Regions from separate parts of the Aureibacillus halotolerans genome, predicted to be linked through region 1. Evidence: riboswitches for the same ligand, from Rfam matches in the RefSeq annotation. Region 1 holds a riboswitch; each other region holds the start of a gene.

Region 1 (5,804 bases):
CGTCCGCTAGATCTTGGTGCGTTACTCGGGCAAATTGGCTCCGAATATGAAGCTTCATTAAAGGAACGAGGAGTGTCTGTCAATTTACAGCTTCCAGAAAAGCCGATCTATATTTCTGCAGATGGGGATACGCTCGTACGCGTGTTCGAAAACCTTCTTAGCAATGCTTCAAAGTACGGTTCAGATGGGAAACGTATTGATTTAGTGCTTTCAGAAGAGTCTAAAATGGCAGAAGTCGCTGTCGTCAATTATGGTGAACCTATTCCTGAAAATGATCTTCCACATTTGTTTGACCGTTTTTATCGTGTAGATAAATCACGTACAACGTCCAATGAAGGCTCTGGTCTTGGTTTGGCGATTTCAAAAAGCATATTGGATTTGCACAATGGGCACATCCATGTGACGAGCACGAAGGAGCGAACCGCATTCATTGTGCGCTTGCCACAGCTCCCTCGTAGTGGTCCGATTAAATCGTCATAATGGGCATTCCCTAGTTCATACACCCCGCCAATCCTTTTTTAGTAGACTGTGCATAATGACATCACGTAACACGCCGTCTTGTAAGATGTATTCTCGTAGAGTGCCCTCTTGTTGAAAGCTTAGCTTGTTAAGCAACCGTAGCGAGGCCTTGTTTTCCGGCATCACTGTTGCTCCGATACGAAGCAATGAGCCATGCTCAAATCCCCAGGAGATCATGGCCGATAATGCTTCTTTAGCGTAGCCGGCTCCCCAAAAAGCTGGGCTAAGTTCATACCCCATTTCAACGCGGCTGTTTCTGGACGACCATTCATGAAATCCCCCGGTGCCGATAAAAACAGCGTTGGCCTTTTTGACGATGGCCCACCGTATTCCCCAACCATAATAAAAGCTGTCCTCTAATGAGCGTATAAGATGGACAGCTTCTTCGAATGTCGTTACACGTTCCATTCCATACATCTTTGTGACGTCATAGTTGCTTAGAATTTGGTACATTGCGTTTGCGTCGCTTTCTTTTAAGGGACGGATCAGCAATCTCTCTGTCTCAAACGTCGGTATTTCCATAAGGCTCCCCACTTTATGATGATGTTTTAGCAATTGTATCATGTTCATGAACGTGATCGCTTTCTTCGTTCCCCTGAGTGCATAAAAAATCCCGTAAACCTGTTCAGGTTACGGGCCATTAAAAAGGGGGTGGTTCTCAGGTGATTGCAAGCATCATGCTGTTAATTTATGTTAGCATAGCAGTGTTCAAAACAAAATGTTTAGATTGTGATTTTACTGAAAATGAATCATTGGTCTGGTCGTAAACACCATTATTTCCATTAGAGTGGTAAGAAAGAACCAAACTTAGAAAGCTGATTCGTCTTGAAAACAGAGACGAAAGTCGTACACCGATCATAGACTAAGGAAATTCTTCCGATTGTAATTTGTTCTATAATAAGAGACGATACCTATGCACGGTTCGATAGACGATCATTGAACGCCCAGTGATTGGTTGGACCATTTCCATGACCAATCTGAAGGCTATCCTCAATGGCAGCTGAGATATAGGCTTTGGCAGTCTCCACAGAGGACTGCACCGATTTTCCTTTCGCTAATTCTGCTGTGATTGCTGCCGATAGCGTACAACCTGTTCCGTGCGTGTGCTTTGTCGCAATACGTGGGCTTGAAAACGTTTCAAACCCACCTTCGCTGTAGAGTACATCAACTGCATTTTCATCAGACATATGCCCCCCTTTTAACAGGCAAGCAAAGGCTCCACAATCATCAACAAGGTAACGGGCAGCTTTTTTCATATCATCTAAAGAAGAAATACGCATATTTGACATAATCTCTGCCTCAGGGATATTTGGTGTTGTCACATAGGTTAGTGGCAAGAGCATCGTAATTAAGCTTTGAACAGCTTCCTTTGAGAGAAGAGAATGCCCACTTTTGGCGACCATTACGGGATCCATGACATAACGGGAAACGCCATGTTGTTTTAGTATTTTTGCAGTGATTTCAATGGCAGGTACAATGGACAACATGCCTGTTTTGACAGCGTTTGGCGGTACATCTTCAAAGACGGCTTGAAGCTGATCCTCTATAAGTGCTGGATCAATATCGACAAAGGATCTTACGCCACAAGTGTTTTGGCTGACAACTGCCGTAATCGCACTTGTACCAAACACACGCAGCTCATGGAATGTTTTTAAATCTGCTTGAATGCCAGCACCTCCTGATGGGTCCGTGCCAGCAATCGTCAATGCAATAGGTATCGTCATGTTTATCCTCCAGAAAGCGAACTGCTGAGGAGTCACAAAAAACCATCCCGGAATAGAAACGACGGCATGGGTGCATTTGTATGCGTATCGGCCGATAGCTTCCCTCCGCTGGTGTTAACCAGATCAGGTTCAAAGGGTCAAAGCAGTGCTTTTCTCAGCTCACAACGAGCTCCCCTAGCAGTCCAACATTGTATTTTTCTCATCGTATCGTATTTAACTGGGGTTGTGAAGTTAAAAAACTGTCTTCATTCATACAACGTCTGTGTATGCGGCATTCTATTATTCTATATTGACAGAAAAAGAAAGGATGAAACCTGTGGATGATATAGCAGTTCGACCTCTTCAAACAGTGGATATCCCATTGATGTCAAAGTGGCTTCAGAACGAAGAATTATTGGAATTTTATGAAGGTCGTGACCGTCCTCATGATGAGTCAATGGTGAAACACCGGTTTTTTAGAAACGAAGCCCACGTCGAACGATTGATTATTGTGTATCGATATCGGCCGATCGGCTACTGTCAGGTATACGAAATTGATCAAGAAACGCAAGCGTGTTATGGCTATAATGATGAAGTGGCGACGTTCGGCATGGATCAATTTATTGGCGATCCATCCTATTGGAATCGAGGAATCGGACAAGAATTTAATGCCTTTATGATTGAACGCATGGCTCAACATGTCGCACGAAGTCGCTTTGTCGTTGATCCGCGAGAAAAAAATGAACGTGCGATCGCCTGTTACACGAAATGTGGATTTGAAAAAACACGACACCTCCCTCAGCATGAGCTGCACGAGGGAATTTGGGAGAATTGTTGGCTTATGGTGAGAGAAATTATGCCAGTACCTAAAGAAGCAGCCTGTGAGTGAATCATGGGCTGTTTTTTTGTTAACAAGAATGATACAACTTGGCAATTCAAACCTCTTTTTTGTACCTCCAATGAGTGGCATAATAAAAGAGGAATGTAAGTGGAGGGGACTGAAGGAGGATTTTCAATGACGTTAGAGATTGCTGATGTGACAAAGTCATTTGGGTCACATACAGCTGTAGACCACCTTAGCCTCACTATACCTAAAGGTCAAATATACGGCGTTCTAGGCGCGAATGGTGCAGGAAAGACAACAACATTTCGAATGATCATAGGGCTTATGAAGCCGACGTCGGGAAAGATTACGTATGACGGAATTCAATTAAATGAACGTTCGAGCGAACGAGTAGGGTATTTGCCAGAAGAGCGTGGGCTTTACCCAAAGCTTACTGTTGAGCAGCAACTTGTCTATCTCGGGCGTTTACGTGGCATGCGTAAGGCAGCTGTTCTAGAGGAAATGAATCAATGGCTAGACCGCTTTGGTATAGGCCATTATGCGAAGAAAAAGGTCGAGGAACTATCCAAGGGAAACCAGCAGAAAATCCAGTTCATCGCTTCTGTTTTGCATCGACTAGAGCTCGTCATTCTTGATGAACCGTTTAGTGGTCTAGACCCTGTGAACGTCGAGATGCTTAAAAAAGCAGTGCTTGATGTGAAAAACCAAGGGACAACGCTTTTGTTTTCGAGTCATCGGATGGAGCATGTTGAAGAGCTTTGTGAACATATTTGCATTATGCACCAGGGGCGAGCGGTTGCGTCTGGGGGCATTAAAGAGATTAAATCACAGCATCCAAAAAAATATGTCAGAATTGATGCCCCATACGCTCTCGATTTCCTTGAGCAAATGGAAGGCGTTGAAGAAGTAGATATTCATCCAAACGGGACAAGGGTTCGCATAGCTCAGGAAAATGTCGCCCATGACATTTTTCAGTGTTTGTCCGATCGTGGGTTCGTTCGAAAATTTGAGTTGGAAGAACCAACTCTTAACGACATATTTATTGAGAAGGTAGGTGCTGTGAATGAGTAAGTTTTGGACCATTGTTGGTCATACATTCACTAAGCACGCTATGACAAAGTCGTATATTATCACAACACTTATTACGATTTTATTGGTTCTGGCTGTGATGAACATTGACTCTTTCATTTCTTTGTTTGACGATGAGGCCGACTCTGAAGAAGTGACTATTGCAGTGGCCACCGACTCAGACCGCCTTTTTGGGGATGTGCAAAATGCTCTGAAGGACGTGGAGAACTCCATTATCCTTGAACACGTGAACACGTCCGATGATACGCTTCAAGCGGCAATTAAGGATGGGACATATGCAGGCGCACTCCGTCTATATTATGAAGGTGACGAGCCAGCCGCAACGTATTATCAGGAGCAGAACACATCAAATGAGACAACAACAAGCATTAAAGACGCTGTCCAACAGGTAAAAGAGGCTGGAGCTCTGGAGCAAGTGGGCTTAACTGCTGAAGATCTGATGGCGATTGAGCAACCAGTGATGTTTGATGTTATTGCTTTAAATGAAAGCAGCCAAACAGACCAAGAACGTACACAAGCCACATCGCTCGTCTACATTTTGCTATTTATTATCTATTTTACGGTGATTATGTACGGCAATATGATAGCGATGGAAGTTGCGACAGAGAAGTCGTCTCGAGTGATGGAAATCCTGATTTCGAGTGTGTCGCCAGTGACGCAAATGTTTGCAAAAATTGTGGGCGTCGCATTGCTTGGGTTGTTTCAGTTTGCATTGATCGGGCTTGTCTCAGGTGGGAGCATGCTGTTTAGAAACGATTCCGGCGAGTCCCAAGGAATGCTTGCGGATCTCGGACTTGCTCATCCACCGGTGGACACGCTGTTGTATTTGTTGCTGTTCTTTCTACTCGGGTATTTGTTTTACGCAACACTTGCAGCGATGCTAGGCTGCCTTGTTGCGCGGTTGGAAGAGGTTTCCCAAGCCGTTGGCCCAATCAATTATCTGTTGATCATTGCCTTTATCATTGCGGTGTTTGGCCTGCAAAACCCTGAATCCTCGCTTGTTGTTTGGGGGTCGTTCATTCCGCCGCTTGCACCGATTTTAATGTTTTTACGTACAGGCCTTGTGGAGGTGCCTTTGTGGGAAATTAGCCTCTCGGTTGGACTTCTCGTGGCTTCAATCATTGTGCTGGCATTGTTTGGGGCAAAGGTGTATCGTGGTGGCGTTATGATGTACGGTAGCCGAAACGGAGCTTTAAAAGATATTCGCAGGGCATTACGAATGGGTAAACAATAGGCGGACAGACAAGAAGGAAGGAGTCGGTAGCAATGACACACAGCGGAAAAAGAGGCTGGTTACTCGTCGTAAAGGTGCTTGCGTTTGGGATGGGAATTGTAAGTGCGGTAAGTATCTTAGGGATTCTCGGCTTTCTCATTTACGTACTGACAACGCAGCCTTAAGACGATTGGAAGATATAACTAAAGGATTTCTTCAAAACTCTTAAGGTTTTCTTAAGGGTTTTTTTGTAGGGCTTTTAGGTCTCTTGGCTATAGTGATTATAGAAGGTCTTAATGACATCTGCTAAATCCCCACGCAGGGCAGAGGGTTTGTGCAGAAAAAAACATTCAATGGGTCGCTTGGAATTACACCTAACCCATCATGACAAATGAACACGATACATTCTAAAATCATTATAGAGACGAAGGAGACC
Region 2 (5,804 bases), on a different contig from region 1:
TGTTACTTTTCTCCAAGCCAGTGAAGACCCGTAGTAGCTTTAAGAGAGGGTAAAGGAAAGCCTTTAAATGGATAACATAAAAAAAACAGACCCTATGCGGCCTGCTCACTCTGATGCTTTTGGTTTATTTTTTCCACCCTTGCGACCAATTTCTTCAAAAAAAGGACGCTTGTAGCGCTTTGAAGTACTGCCGCCACCTTTGCCACCGATTTCTTGAAAAAACTCGCGGTCATGGCGTTGTGACGTTGTTTCTCCGCCCTTCCCACCAATCTCCTGAAAAAACTCTCTGCCGTGTTTTTTTGCTGTTGCTTGTCCGCCTTTGCGCCCGGCTTCTTCCCGTGTCATCTTTTTATGATTAGCCATGCCAGCCCTCCTCTGTAAAGAACAGTGATTGCTAACACTTTTCCACTTGTTAACAGAGGATAAACCTGTCAATGTGCGCTCAGCTAGACGTATTTTTAATCGTTTCGTCTTCACGTTCGATGTTTGGGTGTGGGGTCGTATGCTCAATCTCTTTTGATTGTTCCGTTGGCTGCAAAGTTTCCTTCTGCTGGTTTTCCTTATTCACGATCATCATCTCCTGTCTATTTGCAGTATGGGCGTTCTTTGACGTCCGAGGTTGTGGACGGGGCATCCGCCGTTTCCTGTATCGCCTGCATCTCGCTAAAGTCATCTGTTGGCGACCGCCTCACGTTCACGGGCCTCAGCACATCATCTCTTGTCATCGGATCCTTCGGTCGTTGTAGATTCATGCCCTCACCTACTTTGCTTCATTTGTTTACTAGCTTGGCGTTTAGGCTACAACGTATACTACGCAAATTATGGAATCCGGCGCTGCTAAGCATTGCAAGAGGGCTTGGTGCCAACTCCTTTTCTGCTGTCTTGTGGTATGCTCTTTATAAGAAGAGCACCTTTGAAGCTTGTGAACGAACGAGAGGTGCCCGATAATGAACTGTGAATAAACAAAAACGGACCTGTAAAATGGGGAGATGCATGAAGGTCAAGGATGCTGACCTGCAGTGTGCACTTGTACATGAGGAGCTAGGCGAGCAAAGCAGACGAAGAGTTCGCCCCTTATCGTCATTTTACTTGGAAACTCGAATAAGCGAGGGAAACCTTATGGCGCTTGAACCTATACGTACCTTTATTGCTGTAGCTGATGAAAAAAGCTTCACGAAAGCTGCGCAAAAATTGCTGTTGTCTCAGCCTAGTGTGTCTCTGCATATTAAGCAGCTTGAGGAAGAGTTTCAGACAACATTAATTGATCGCTCGCAGAAGTTTGTCAAGCTAACGGCGACAGGTGAATTTTTTTATCAGCGAGCGCAAGAGTTGGTGGCTCTCTACGACCAGACGATTCAGGAGATCGATGGTCTGCACCAGCGGGTGGAAGGGACATTAGCCATTGGCGCGAGCTATACCATTGGCGAGTATTTACTTCCCTCGTTATTGGCGCCCTTTCAACAAGCCTTTCCAGGAGTCGAGCTGAGGGTTTTCATTGAAAATACGTCCAGCATTGCCGAGAAGGTGCACGATCGAACTCTGACTCTCGGTTTCGTTGAAGGCAAAGTGACTTTGCCGCAGCTTCATGTCACCCCCATTTTAGAGGATGAGATGGTGCTTGTTGCGCCTGCCTCCTACAGTCACCAGCTAACTGCGCCCGTTTCACCAAAACAACTTGCAGAATGGCCTTGGGTGTCGCGTGAACCTGGATCGGGAACTCGTGAAGTAATGAATCGTTTTTTTGATACGCATAAGCTTCATAGCAAAAGGGTGACGACCATCTCAAGCAATTACGGCGTCAAGGAAGCGGTCGTTAACGGGCTAGGCGTTTCCATCCTTTCAAAATGGGTCGTCAGCAAATCGTTAAAACAAAAAGAATTGTACATCGTTCCTATGATTGGTTGGCCAGCACTTAAGCGGGATTTTTGCTTAGTAGAAGCCACCACTGAACGAACGAACGCAGCCGACACATTTATTCGCTATCTTCTGGAGCATTATTCAGGGGATAAGTGACACAAGTCGCTGTTCCAATTTACAACGCACAAAAACCACGAGGTATGAAATCTCGTGGTTTTTGTGACTCTTTTAACGACGCAATACGGCGTCTCTAACTGGCCATTCTTCGACCGTATAGGCCATTTCCCAAAAGCCTAGCTCCAGCTGACAGCTTTTCGCAAACGCCACGCGCATTTTTTCCTTTTCCCGCTCAGACGCCGTTTCTGCATATCGGTCGAGCCATGACCGCAGCTTCCCTGTCACACCCTCCATGCTTTTTGTTCCGTAAAAATTAATCCATTCATAAAACGGATGCAGACCTGGCTGGGGTGCTGCTTCTTTCATGAGGCGCTCGCCAATGTCTAAATATGTCCATGGGCAGGGCAACAGCACAGCGACAATTTCGCCTAACGTTCCCTGCTGGGCGGTGGTCATCATATGTGAAATATAATGGCTGGCACCTGGGGCAAGTGGATACCCTTGCAGCTCCTCATAGGGCACGCCAGCCACTTCACAAAGATTGTTATGTGGATGAATTTCACTATGAAGAACGAAGCCAATTTGTTCATTAAATAAGCTCATTTCTTCTCTTGTCTCACATTTTGATATTGCCAACCCATACACGCGCATAAAGGCGTTCAAATACTCGAAATCCTGCTTCACATAATGCACAAGGGCGTTCTTAGGGACATGACCCGTTTTCAGCCCCTGTACATAAGGGTGATCAAAAATAGCCTGATAGGTCGCGTCATTTTCTTCACGAAGTCGTTCTGTAAACGTCAATTCGTTTCCTCCTCTTCGTTCACCTAGGGCCTATTCCAACTTCCCACGCGAGAGCGGCAAGAGATAGTAAAAACCGCTCCCGGAAAAGGAGCGGTTGAGCATAGCGCATAACAAAAATAGACGCATCGCGACCGTCTCCACTTCCCTACGCTAGAATGATCTAGATCAGGTTCAAAGGGACCAAGGACAATGTCCTTATCTCAGCCAACAATAGGCGCCCCCAGTGGACGATTTATTTGTGTATTCTCTATCACAATAGAGAATTTGGACAAATCTGTCAAGTGTGTCATTCATACAAAACGAAGGCCTAGACAATTAAACTGAAAAACAGCGTAAGAAATGAAAACGCGACCTCCGAAGAGATCGCGTTTTATTATCATTTTTCTTTAGCTGTTGAGGACCAGGCATCAACGAGCAACACAAGAGCTGTAATGATATGAAAAATCATCCCAACGATCGGGATAAGACCGATAATGCTTGTTATGATCCCTAGCACTGAGCCCATATAGCTTTTTTTCTGCGATTTGCTGATGAGTAAGACGACGATATGGACGACTAGCATAAAACCTAACGGCGCCCAGCCATTGGCAAGAATAAATGCACCACCAATTATAGGAATACCTAAAAACCCTTCCGCTAGACCCGTTAACCATTTTAATATCGTAGACAATGACATGTTCGTTCCTCATTTCTGTTTATCTTGAATGTGTCATCTTACCATTCCACAAAAAGAGGAAGGATAAACAATCGTTGCTCTTACGATGATGGACGGGGAATGTAATACGCAGCGAGCACCATGTCAACAGAATTTCTGTCCGTTGTAAACGCTGGTGCCGAAACCGACTCTACGCCAACAAACCGTTCCAACAGATCAACCTCTTGCAAAAATGCCTGTAGCTCAGTGTAAGAAGAGACTTCAACCGTGACCATCATGCGAACAGGGTACACGCCTTCTATTCCTTGAGAGACTTGGTCTGATGGCTCCATCGGTGGCTCCACCTCAGCATCATCGTCGGACCAATCGGTATCGAGCTCCAAGACCTCTTCTTCCACCTCTTGCACAAGTTGGACAGCTGACTGAAAGGAGATCGCTGTAACGGTGACCTTCGCTTTTTTAGATGCAGAAGAAAGGGCGCGTAGCAGTGCTTCCTCTTGAGGTGATGCAGGTACTTTCTTGTCTGTAAGTTCTAACGACTCGTCTGTATCATTAACGGTTGTATGTGCAGTCGCGGAAATGGCCTGCGTCATCCCTGCTAAAGATTGTTGGAGCAGTGTCTTTTCCTGCAGCATTGGCAAAATGAACTGCAAGACAAACAGCAGACACGTAAGGAGGAACAAACTACTTAAACCGATGAGAAGAAACGAGTTTCGTGTTCGTTTGAGTTTTTTCATTCCTTCCGCTCCTCCTCTTGAAGTGCCGAAGAAATTCCTTCAACCATCAGCACGGCGACATATGGCTTGTTTTTCACAAGCGGGTCCTGTTCGACCTGCACAATCGAAACATTTTCCACGGATTTTTCCGCTTGAACAGCTGCCATATAGGTGGCTACCGCTTCAAGCGTGGAAAATTGCGCTGACCATTCCACGACGCCAGCTGAGGAATAGTGAACGCCTACAACGACCGCCTTTTCAGGCAAAAGCGCATGAAGCTTTGTTAGAAGCACTGATAATGGCAAATACTCCGTCTGCAGTTGCTGCAATGCACCTTCAGGTGTAATTGGAGTCTCCTCAGGGGTCGATTGTGCTGCAAGCTGCATGGACAAGTCATCCACTTGGTCCCGCAGAGCCGCCGTTTGTTTTTGCAAATACATCGGGTATCCCAAAAAGATAGCGATACAAAACAAGAACACGCCGACAAGCCCGAAGATCATTTTCCAGCGAAACGGGCGTACATTTGGCTGCTCTGGCAGCAAATTTATGTCTTTTCTCATGAAAAAATCACCGTTTTTCGTAGCGTCAAGCCCAAGGCGTCATAAAACGTTTCTCCCATTATTGGCGGCCAAACGGCGTTGCCTAAGGTTTCAATTGGAACGACCAGCTCAGCTCGCAACGTCTCCTCAACAATGCTCAAGTTCGGATCATCGCCCGTGAGCCCAACCGCCTCTACGGCGGCTGCGCCCTGATTCATCGTAAACTCATAAAAATGCATGAGCCGTCCGAGCTCCTCAACGAATCCAAACGGTGCGTCAGGAGCGCGTGGGGAATGCCGATAAAACATCGGAACATGATCATAATAAATCGTCATCGTCACGGCAGATTCATCGACTTGGAGCAATACATAGTGAGCCTGTGGGTCAATGCTTGCGAGTGAGATGAATGATCGATACGCACATAGCGTTGAAACATCTGCCACCGTCGCCTGCATTTTCGCATCGCCTAGAAGCTTAACAAAGCTCTGAACAACGTTCTCTTCAGCCGCATACATGACAACTTCCTGCGTCTCAGCTGTCTTTTTCACACGCCAGCAATCCAGCACTGGCACCTCTAACGGCAAATGAATGGATTGGCCGAGCTCATAATAACAATGCCCTTTCAGCTCCTCCTCAGGAACCGTTGCAGGAACTTCGATCGTGCGTACCAACACATGGGCATCCGGGATACAAAACTGGACTTGTTTCCGCTGCAAACCCCATTGCTTTGCACATGTGTGCAACACTTGACCAAGCTGCTCGACATCCACGATGCTTCCTTGCTGGATAAGCCCTTCTGGCAACCTATATTCATCAGCAAAGACCGCCGCTTTTAGCGCCGGTCCCTGACTTCGAACGTACCGTATGACATGATCTTTGAAAATGAGCGCATGACGCTCCTGCGGGTTCTTTTTTCGCCACCTCATGGCACTCACCTCTGTCTTGTTGGTTGGTTATGGCGTTGTATTAGACGCAGTGACTAAGACAGCTTTACGCCCTCTTTCGCGAAGGTTTTGTTCGGAAATGGCTTCACCTTTTCTAGTCACCAAACCACGCTCTTCATTTACAAGCTTAACAGCTACTTCATAGGAATTGTTTTTCCCCCGAGTAACTTTA
Region 3 (5,804 bases), on a different contig from region 1:
ACGGCATCCTTATTGACGATGACAGCGGTCGAGGTGACGAACCCAGTCGTCCGTCGTATTCTCGCAGACACAGTGCCAAATTATATTGAAATGGCGTATGAGATTTTCCTTTACCAGAACAAACATCACTATTATCAGGTGCCTCAGTTGAAGCAGCAGGATATGCAACAAATGACCACAGGCTTTCAAAAGGCGCAAGGGAAACCACAGATGCCTGGCAATTCATCAAACGGCTTGCTCCAATAGCAGCAATCAGAAAACCGGACCTCTACATCGTAGAGAATCCGGTTTTTTAAAATGGACGAGTGCTTGGAAACGTAGCGGGCGCTAGAAAACTATGTCTCAAGATCCATCGGCATTATATCAAGTACCCAATAATAGCACGCATTTGTATAGAAAATATCCTCCAAAACCAATCAAACCAAGACCCGCAGCGATCATGATTTTTCTAAGGGTTTCTTCTGTCAAGAAACGCCGGGTGTAGTGAGAGGCGAACGCCATGTTCAGATTCCAAATGGCTATGCCGAAGATGATGGCAGTACTGTATGCAGCGATTTGTCCCCATTCCTGCCGAATGATGAACTCGCCGACGACGGTACCGTATATGCTCGTCCAAAATAATAAATTTAATGGGTTGAGGAGGGCAATGGCAAAGCCTGACCAATAGGAGGAGGATAGCGTCATTCGTAAGCTGCTTTCTCCGGCACCTATGCTCAGGTTCCGAGACTGGCGAAAGCTGTCCACGCCAAGATAAATAAACACAGCACTGCCGCTTACATACAAACACGGAAGCAAAAACGGAGTGGAGAGTAACTGACCAAGCCCAGCGATAATGGCCACCATCCAAAGAATATCAGCACTCATTCCCCCGAGACCAACCTTCCAGGAGGACCAAAAGCCTCTGTGCAGCCCTCTTTTTAACATTTCTGTATTGATGGGTCCGATCGGTGCAGCAAGACTAACGCCTAAGCCTATGTAGGCAAGATAATGTATGAGCCATCCCATTGTCCAAGCCCCCTTCCGAACATTGTATGCATTGGACAAGAGTCTAGAATCATAAAACTAACATAGGCCAAATGTCGTTCGAGGACAGTATAGACAAAGTCACATTGAGATCACATGAAAATTAGGTTGAATGCCATAAGGTCAATGAGCACCGGACAAGACGAAGCAACAAAGAAAGCGATCGTTTGTCCCCAACCAAAGCAGGCTGAATGAAAACGCTTGTCTTTTGAGGCGCAAAGTCTAGGGAGGCGCGGAGTTGCCACAAGGTCAATGAGTACCGGACAAGACGAAGCAACAAAGAAAGCGATCGTTTGTCCCCAACCAAAGCAGGCTGAATGAAAACGTTTGCCTTTCGAGGCGCAAAGTTTTGGGAGGTGCGGAGTTGCCATAAGGGCAATGAGCACCGGACAAGACAAAGCAACAAAGAAAGCGATCGTTTGTCATCAGCCTGATCAAATGACGATTGGGAGGATGCTATTGAAGTGAGATTGTACAGCCGAAAGATTATCGAAGCGGAAGGGCTTACCCATGCTTGGGAAAGAGATGTGTATGACCGATTTCAAGCCGACATGCTTTCTGAATCTGCCCCGTTCCCTTGTATTTTAGGTGTCGAAGGGTTAAAACGAGACTTGCTACGCTTTTGTTTTATTCCTTCTACACACTCAAAAGATATGTCTCTTCTCGCAGCCTTTTTGCGTGCCTACGTAGAGTCGTTCCGCCACATTGGACGCAATACATCGTTTGTCGCATTTTTCCCTCCAGATGAACCACAGGAAACACAAGCCGTTTATGAGCAGCGTTTCTGGAATGTACTGAACGAATTGCGAGCACTAGATGAACAGGATTGGCCATCAGATGTTCCGACAGATCCTGATGATCCCCTTTGGGAATTCAGTTTTCATGGTGAACCGATTTTCGTTGTGTGCAACACGCCATCACATGAGCTGAGGAAAAGCAGGAAATCGCATGCGTTTATGATAACCTTCCAGCCACGCTGGGTATTTGAAGGCATACATAAACATTCCAAAGCTGGGGAGGTGCTGCAAACGAAAATACGCCAACGTTTAATCGCTTATGATCAAGTACCTGTACACCCGGCGCTTGGCTGGTATGGCGAACAGACTAATCGTGAGTGGCGTCAATATTTCTTGCGAGATGCTCAAAATGACGAACCCGCTCGATGCCCGTTTCATCAAAAAAGGAGGAATGTGCATGGTGGAAAAAAAGGTTCGATATGAAAAAGGGGAATTATTGAGCTTACAGGAAGTCGTTGAGGAACTGTTACCCAAGGATCAAACAGCCTTTGTTGAGGTACAGAGAGACCAGCCAGGGCAAGCTCATCCATCACATACCCACCCTAATGACGAAATCTTGCATATTCTCTCTGGCTGTTTACACTTTCAAGCTGATGGCACTATGGTAGACTGTTCTGAAGGCGATCGCATTTACTTGCCAAAAGGCACATTGCACGGTTCAGTGGCCGGTGCTGAAGGCTGCACCTATGTGATTTCGATACGAAAGGAGGATGAACCCACATGACGGATATGGCTCTCGTGTTTATTGATGTGCAAAAGGGCTTTACAGCAACGACGTGGGGAGAAAGAAACAATCCGATGGCAGAGCACCGCATGAAGGAGCTGCTTCAATATTGGCGTGAAAAAAAGAGACTGATCATTCATGTGCAGCATGCGTCAAAAGAGATTTCCTCCCCGCTGCATCCAGCGAAGTCAGGGTTTGCCTTTCAAGATTCATTTGAGCCTTTGCCAGGTGAATGGCATGTGATAAAAAGCGTGAACTCAGCGTTTATAGGGACGGGATTGCATGTCAAGCTTCGGGAGCATCATATAGAGGATTTAGTGTTCGCTGGATTGACGACGCCTCATTGTGTATCGACAACCGTGCGGATGGCAGCAAACTATGGTTATAATTGCACCGTTGTCGAAGACGCTACAGCGGCGTTTCGTATGCAAGACCATCGCGGGGAATGGCTATCCGCGGAAGAAAGTCATCAGTTTGCTCTGGCCCATTTGCATCAGGAGTTCGCTCATGTTCAATCCACCTCTAGTTTGGTGAGGGAACAAGCTGAGGTAGAAAGCCTATTCTATGATTAATGGCAGACGGACTTTACAAATCATAGAAAAACCTCTATGATTACATCAACAATTTCATAGCAAGCACTAGGGGTGCTGCTGAAGGCTAGCGGCTGAGATGCGAGTTCACTTGAATTCCGATCCCTTGGGACCCGATCTGGATAATACCAGCGTGGGGAAGTGCATGAGAAGGTATTGGAACGAACAGTGCCTTAAAATGCACTGTTGTCTTTTGACTTCAGTGCTTTTATTTTGACCTACCTTTCTCTGTGAACGCTTATCTAAATCCCTCCTGTGCGGTTATGGAATAACTCAAGGAGGGATTTTTGTATGGGCTCAGCTTTAAAGTTGCGGGAAGTTGTTCTAATGTCGGTGCTTGCGGTCGTTTTTGGTGTCGTGTATATGGCGTTTTCCCATCTCGGACATTTATTGCATGCCATCATGGGACCGCTAGGCTATGACATCATTTACGGAGTCTGGTTTCTTGCTTCCATCGTGGCCGCTTATATTATTCAAAAACCCGGCGTTGCGTTTCTAGCAGAAGTGATTGCCGCTGGTGTTGAAATGCTTTTAGGCTTAGGCCCATCGGTGTTGCTATCGGGCATTATTCAAGGAGCAGGGGCAGAAGCGGTGCTCGCGATGCTACGTTATCAAAACTTTCGTCTGCCAGCACTAATGTTGGCCGGCATCGGGTCTGGTGTCGCAAGCTTTGTGTACGGCTATTTCCAATCTGGCTTGGCCGTTTATTCAAGCCAGTTGCTTGTGATCATGTTTATTGTGCGTATTGTAAGCTCAGCTGTGCTTGCGGGGTGGCTTGGGAAATGGATTGGCGACGCGTTGGCAAAGACGGGTGCTTTGCGTGGGTATGCGCTCTCGAAAGCGAAGAATAAAGGACCTACCGATCATGCCGCATAATAGGATGTATAGTGCAGAATGCATGTCCTTTTCATACAGTGATCAGACAGCGCCTGTTTTGAAGCAGCTTTCGTTCGATATCGAAAAAGGATCTTCTGTGCTTTTGATGGGGCCGAGTGGATCGGGGAAAAGCTCGCTTGCGTTTTGTTTGAACGGTCTTTATCCAGAGGCGGTCGAAGGTGTCATGGAAGGTGCGCTTTTTTTGAATGGCCAAGAGATCTCCACGTTTGCTGAAGGAGAAATTTGCCGTATCGCAGGAACGGTGTTTCAAGACCCGGACAGCCAATTTTGCATGCTGACGGTGTGCGACGAGCTTGCGTTTGGTCTGGAGAACTGGTCTATCCCTCGTGAAGACATGGAGGAGCGAATTGATGAGGTGCTGACACAGGTCGGGTTAACCGCAGAGAAGCATGCGATTATTACCTCGCTTTCTGGTGGGATGAAGCAGCGTCTGGCTCTTGCCTGTGTGCTTGTGCTTCAACCAGCAGTGCTCATTTTGGACGAGCCTACTTCCATGCTTGACCCCCAAGCGGCAAGGGACATAGCGCTTCAGGTGGAACAGTTATTAAATACAACTGACATGACGGTGATTGTCATTGAACATCGAATTGAAAGCTGGATTCATATTATTGAAAATGCCCTGATCCTGAATGATGAGGGAGAGCTCATTTACGATGGTCCGTTAAAAGATGGATTACAGAAACACTGGGACCTTCTACGTGCAGGTGGCTTATGGTTGCCCTTTGTGAGTGAGCTGTATTTGCATTTGCAGCCGAATGCGGAGGACATTCCGTTGGATGTGTCTCAATGGCCAGGTGATTTCAAAGTGAATGAGCTGCCGAGCCATTGGTTTCAAGCAAACACCGCAAATACGAAGCAGCGAACCTCCGTTTTGGAGGCAAGGCAAGTGACAGTAACTCGTGCGGGAAGGTCAATCGTAGAGGACGTCAATCTTACGTTGACGAGAGGCGAATTAACGGCCATTGTTGGTGAAAATGGTGCAGGGAAAACGTCGTTGCTGCATGCGCTCGCAGGGCTTTTGCCCACTTCCGAAGGAGAGGTCGTGTTTGCAGGTAAGACGTTTAAGAAGTGGAAAGAACGTCATCTGCGTCAGCGTTTAGGGGTGGTGTTTCAGCATCCTGACCATCAGTTTCTTACGAGCAGCGTCTATCATGAGCTGGCGTATGGTCCAACGCTTCTAAAGTGGTCACCAGAAGCCATTGAAAAAAGCGTGATGGCTTCGTTGGCAGCGTACAAGCTGCAGCATTTACGAGATGCGCACCCTCTCGCATTGTCGATGGGTCAGAAACGGCGACTTAGTGTGGCGGTCATGACCATTGTCGAGCAGGATGTGCTATTGCTGGATGAACCGACTTATGGGCAAGACGCGATCTCATCCTACCGACTTATGCAAAAGCTGAGACATCTCGCAGATAATGGGTCATGCATTGCAATGGTTACACACGATATGGACATCGCCTCCATGTTTGCGGATCGCTGGATTGTCATTAACCAAGGGCACGTCGTATCCGATGGGTCACCAGCGATTCTTTGGCGGGAGCATGAAGCAATTGCGCGTGAGGCACGGCTTCTTCCTCCAGTATGGCGACAGCTTGAAAAGGAGGCGAGGCTGCTTGGTGAACCTGTCTCACTATAACCCTAGCGTAAAAGCAGCTGTGATTATTGTCGCTGTGTTGTGTTTAGCATTCTTTTTTGACCCAGTGACACCTGCCATCGTGTTCGTTGGCACAGTGGTGTTAACGTTTGTGTGGGGGAAAGTCCCACTGAAGCCAT

The links. A riboswitch is a leader RNA that binds a small molecule or an ion and turns the genes downstream of it on or off. The one in region 1 is predicted to bind thiamine pyrophosphate.
Region 2: it holds a riboswitch for thiamine pyrophosphate, as region 1 does, so the genes downstream of both, tenA (thiaminase II) here and thiD (bifunctional hydroxymethylpyrimidine kinase/phosphomethylpyrimidine kinase) in region 1, are expected to answer to the same signal.
Region 3: it holds a riboswitch for thiamine pyrophosphate, as region 1 does, so the genes downstream of both, EV213_RS19545 (ECF transporter S component) here and thiD (bifunctional hydroxymethylpyrimidine kinase/phosphomethylpyrimidine kinase) in region 1, are expected to answer to the same signal.

The regions. Positions count from the first base shown of each region.
Region 1 is NZ_SNYJ01000013.1:52,558-58,361, reverse strand. Features, by position in the region: gene EV213_RS14480 (sensor histidine kinase) at 1-480, shown strand, start outside; gene EV213_RS14475 (GNAT family N-acetyltransferase) at 496-1,041, opposite strand; gene thiD (bifunctional hydroxymethylpyrimidine kinase/phosphomethylpyrimidine kinase) at 1,431-2,243, opposite strand; TPP riboswitch at 2,327-2,429, opposite strand; gene EV213_RS14465 (GNAT family N-acetyltransferase) at 2,560-3,111, shown strand; gene EV213_RS14460 (ABC transporter ATP-binding protein) at 3,238-4,137, shown strand; gene EV213_RS14455 (ABC transporter permease) at 4,130-5,389, shown strand; gene EV213_RS21220 (hypothetical protein) at 5,422-5,553, shown strand.
Region 2 is NZ_SNYJ01000010.1:13,192-18,995, forward strand. Features, by position in the region: gene EV213_RS12350 (general stress protein) at 106-363, opposite strand; gene EV213_RS21215 (hypothetical protein) at 443-568, opposite strand; gene EV213_RS20780 (hypothetical protein) at 585-752, opposite strand; gene EV213_RS12355 (LysR family transcriptional regulator) at 1,120-2,013, shown strand; gene tenA (thiaminase II) at 2,086-2,778, opposite strand; TPP riboswitch at 2,904-3,010, opposite strand; gene EV213_RS12365 (hypothetical protein) at 3,155-3,454, opposite strand; gene EV213_RS12370 (hypothetical protein) at 3,535-4,170, opposite strand; gene EV213_RS12375 (hypothetical protein) at 4,167-4,709, opposite strand; gene pilM (type IV pilus biogenesis protein PilM) at 4,706-5,614, opposite strand; gene EV213_RS12385 (pilus assembly FimT family protein) at 5,642-5,804, opposite strand, start outside.
Region 3 is NZ_SNYJ01000027.1:22,172-27,975, reverse strand. Features, by position in the region: gene EV213_RS19570 (spore coat protein) at 1-246, shown strand, start outside; gene EV213_RS19565 (LysE family translocator) at 364-1,005, opposite strand; gene EV213_RS19560 (YqcI/YcgG family protein) at 1,488-2,243, shown strand; gene EV213_RS19555 (cupin domain-containing protein) at 2,218-2,544, shown strand; gene EV213_RS19550 (cysteine hydrolase family protein) at 2,541-3,116, shown strand; TPP riboswitch at 3,175-3,291, shown strand; gene EV213_RS19545 (ECF transporter S component) at 3,426-4,010, shown strand; gene EV213_RS19540 (ABC transporter ATP-binding protein) at 4,000-5,667, shown strand; gene EV213_RS19535 (energy-coupling factor transporter transmembrane component T family protein) at 5,648-5,804, shown strand, end outside.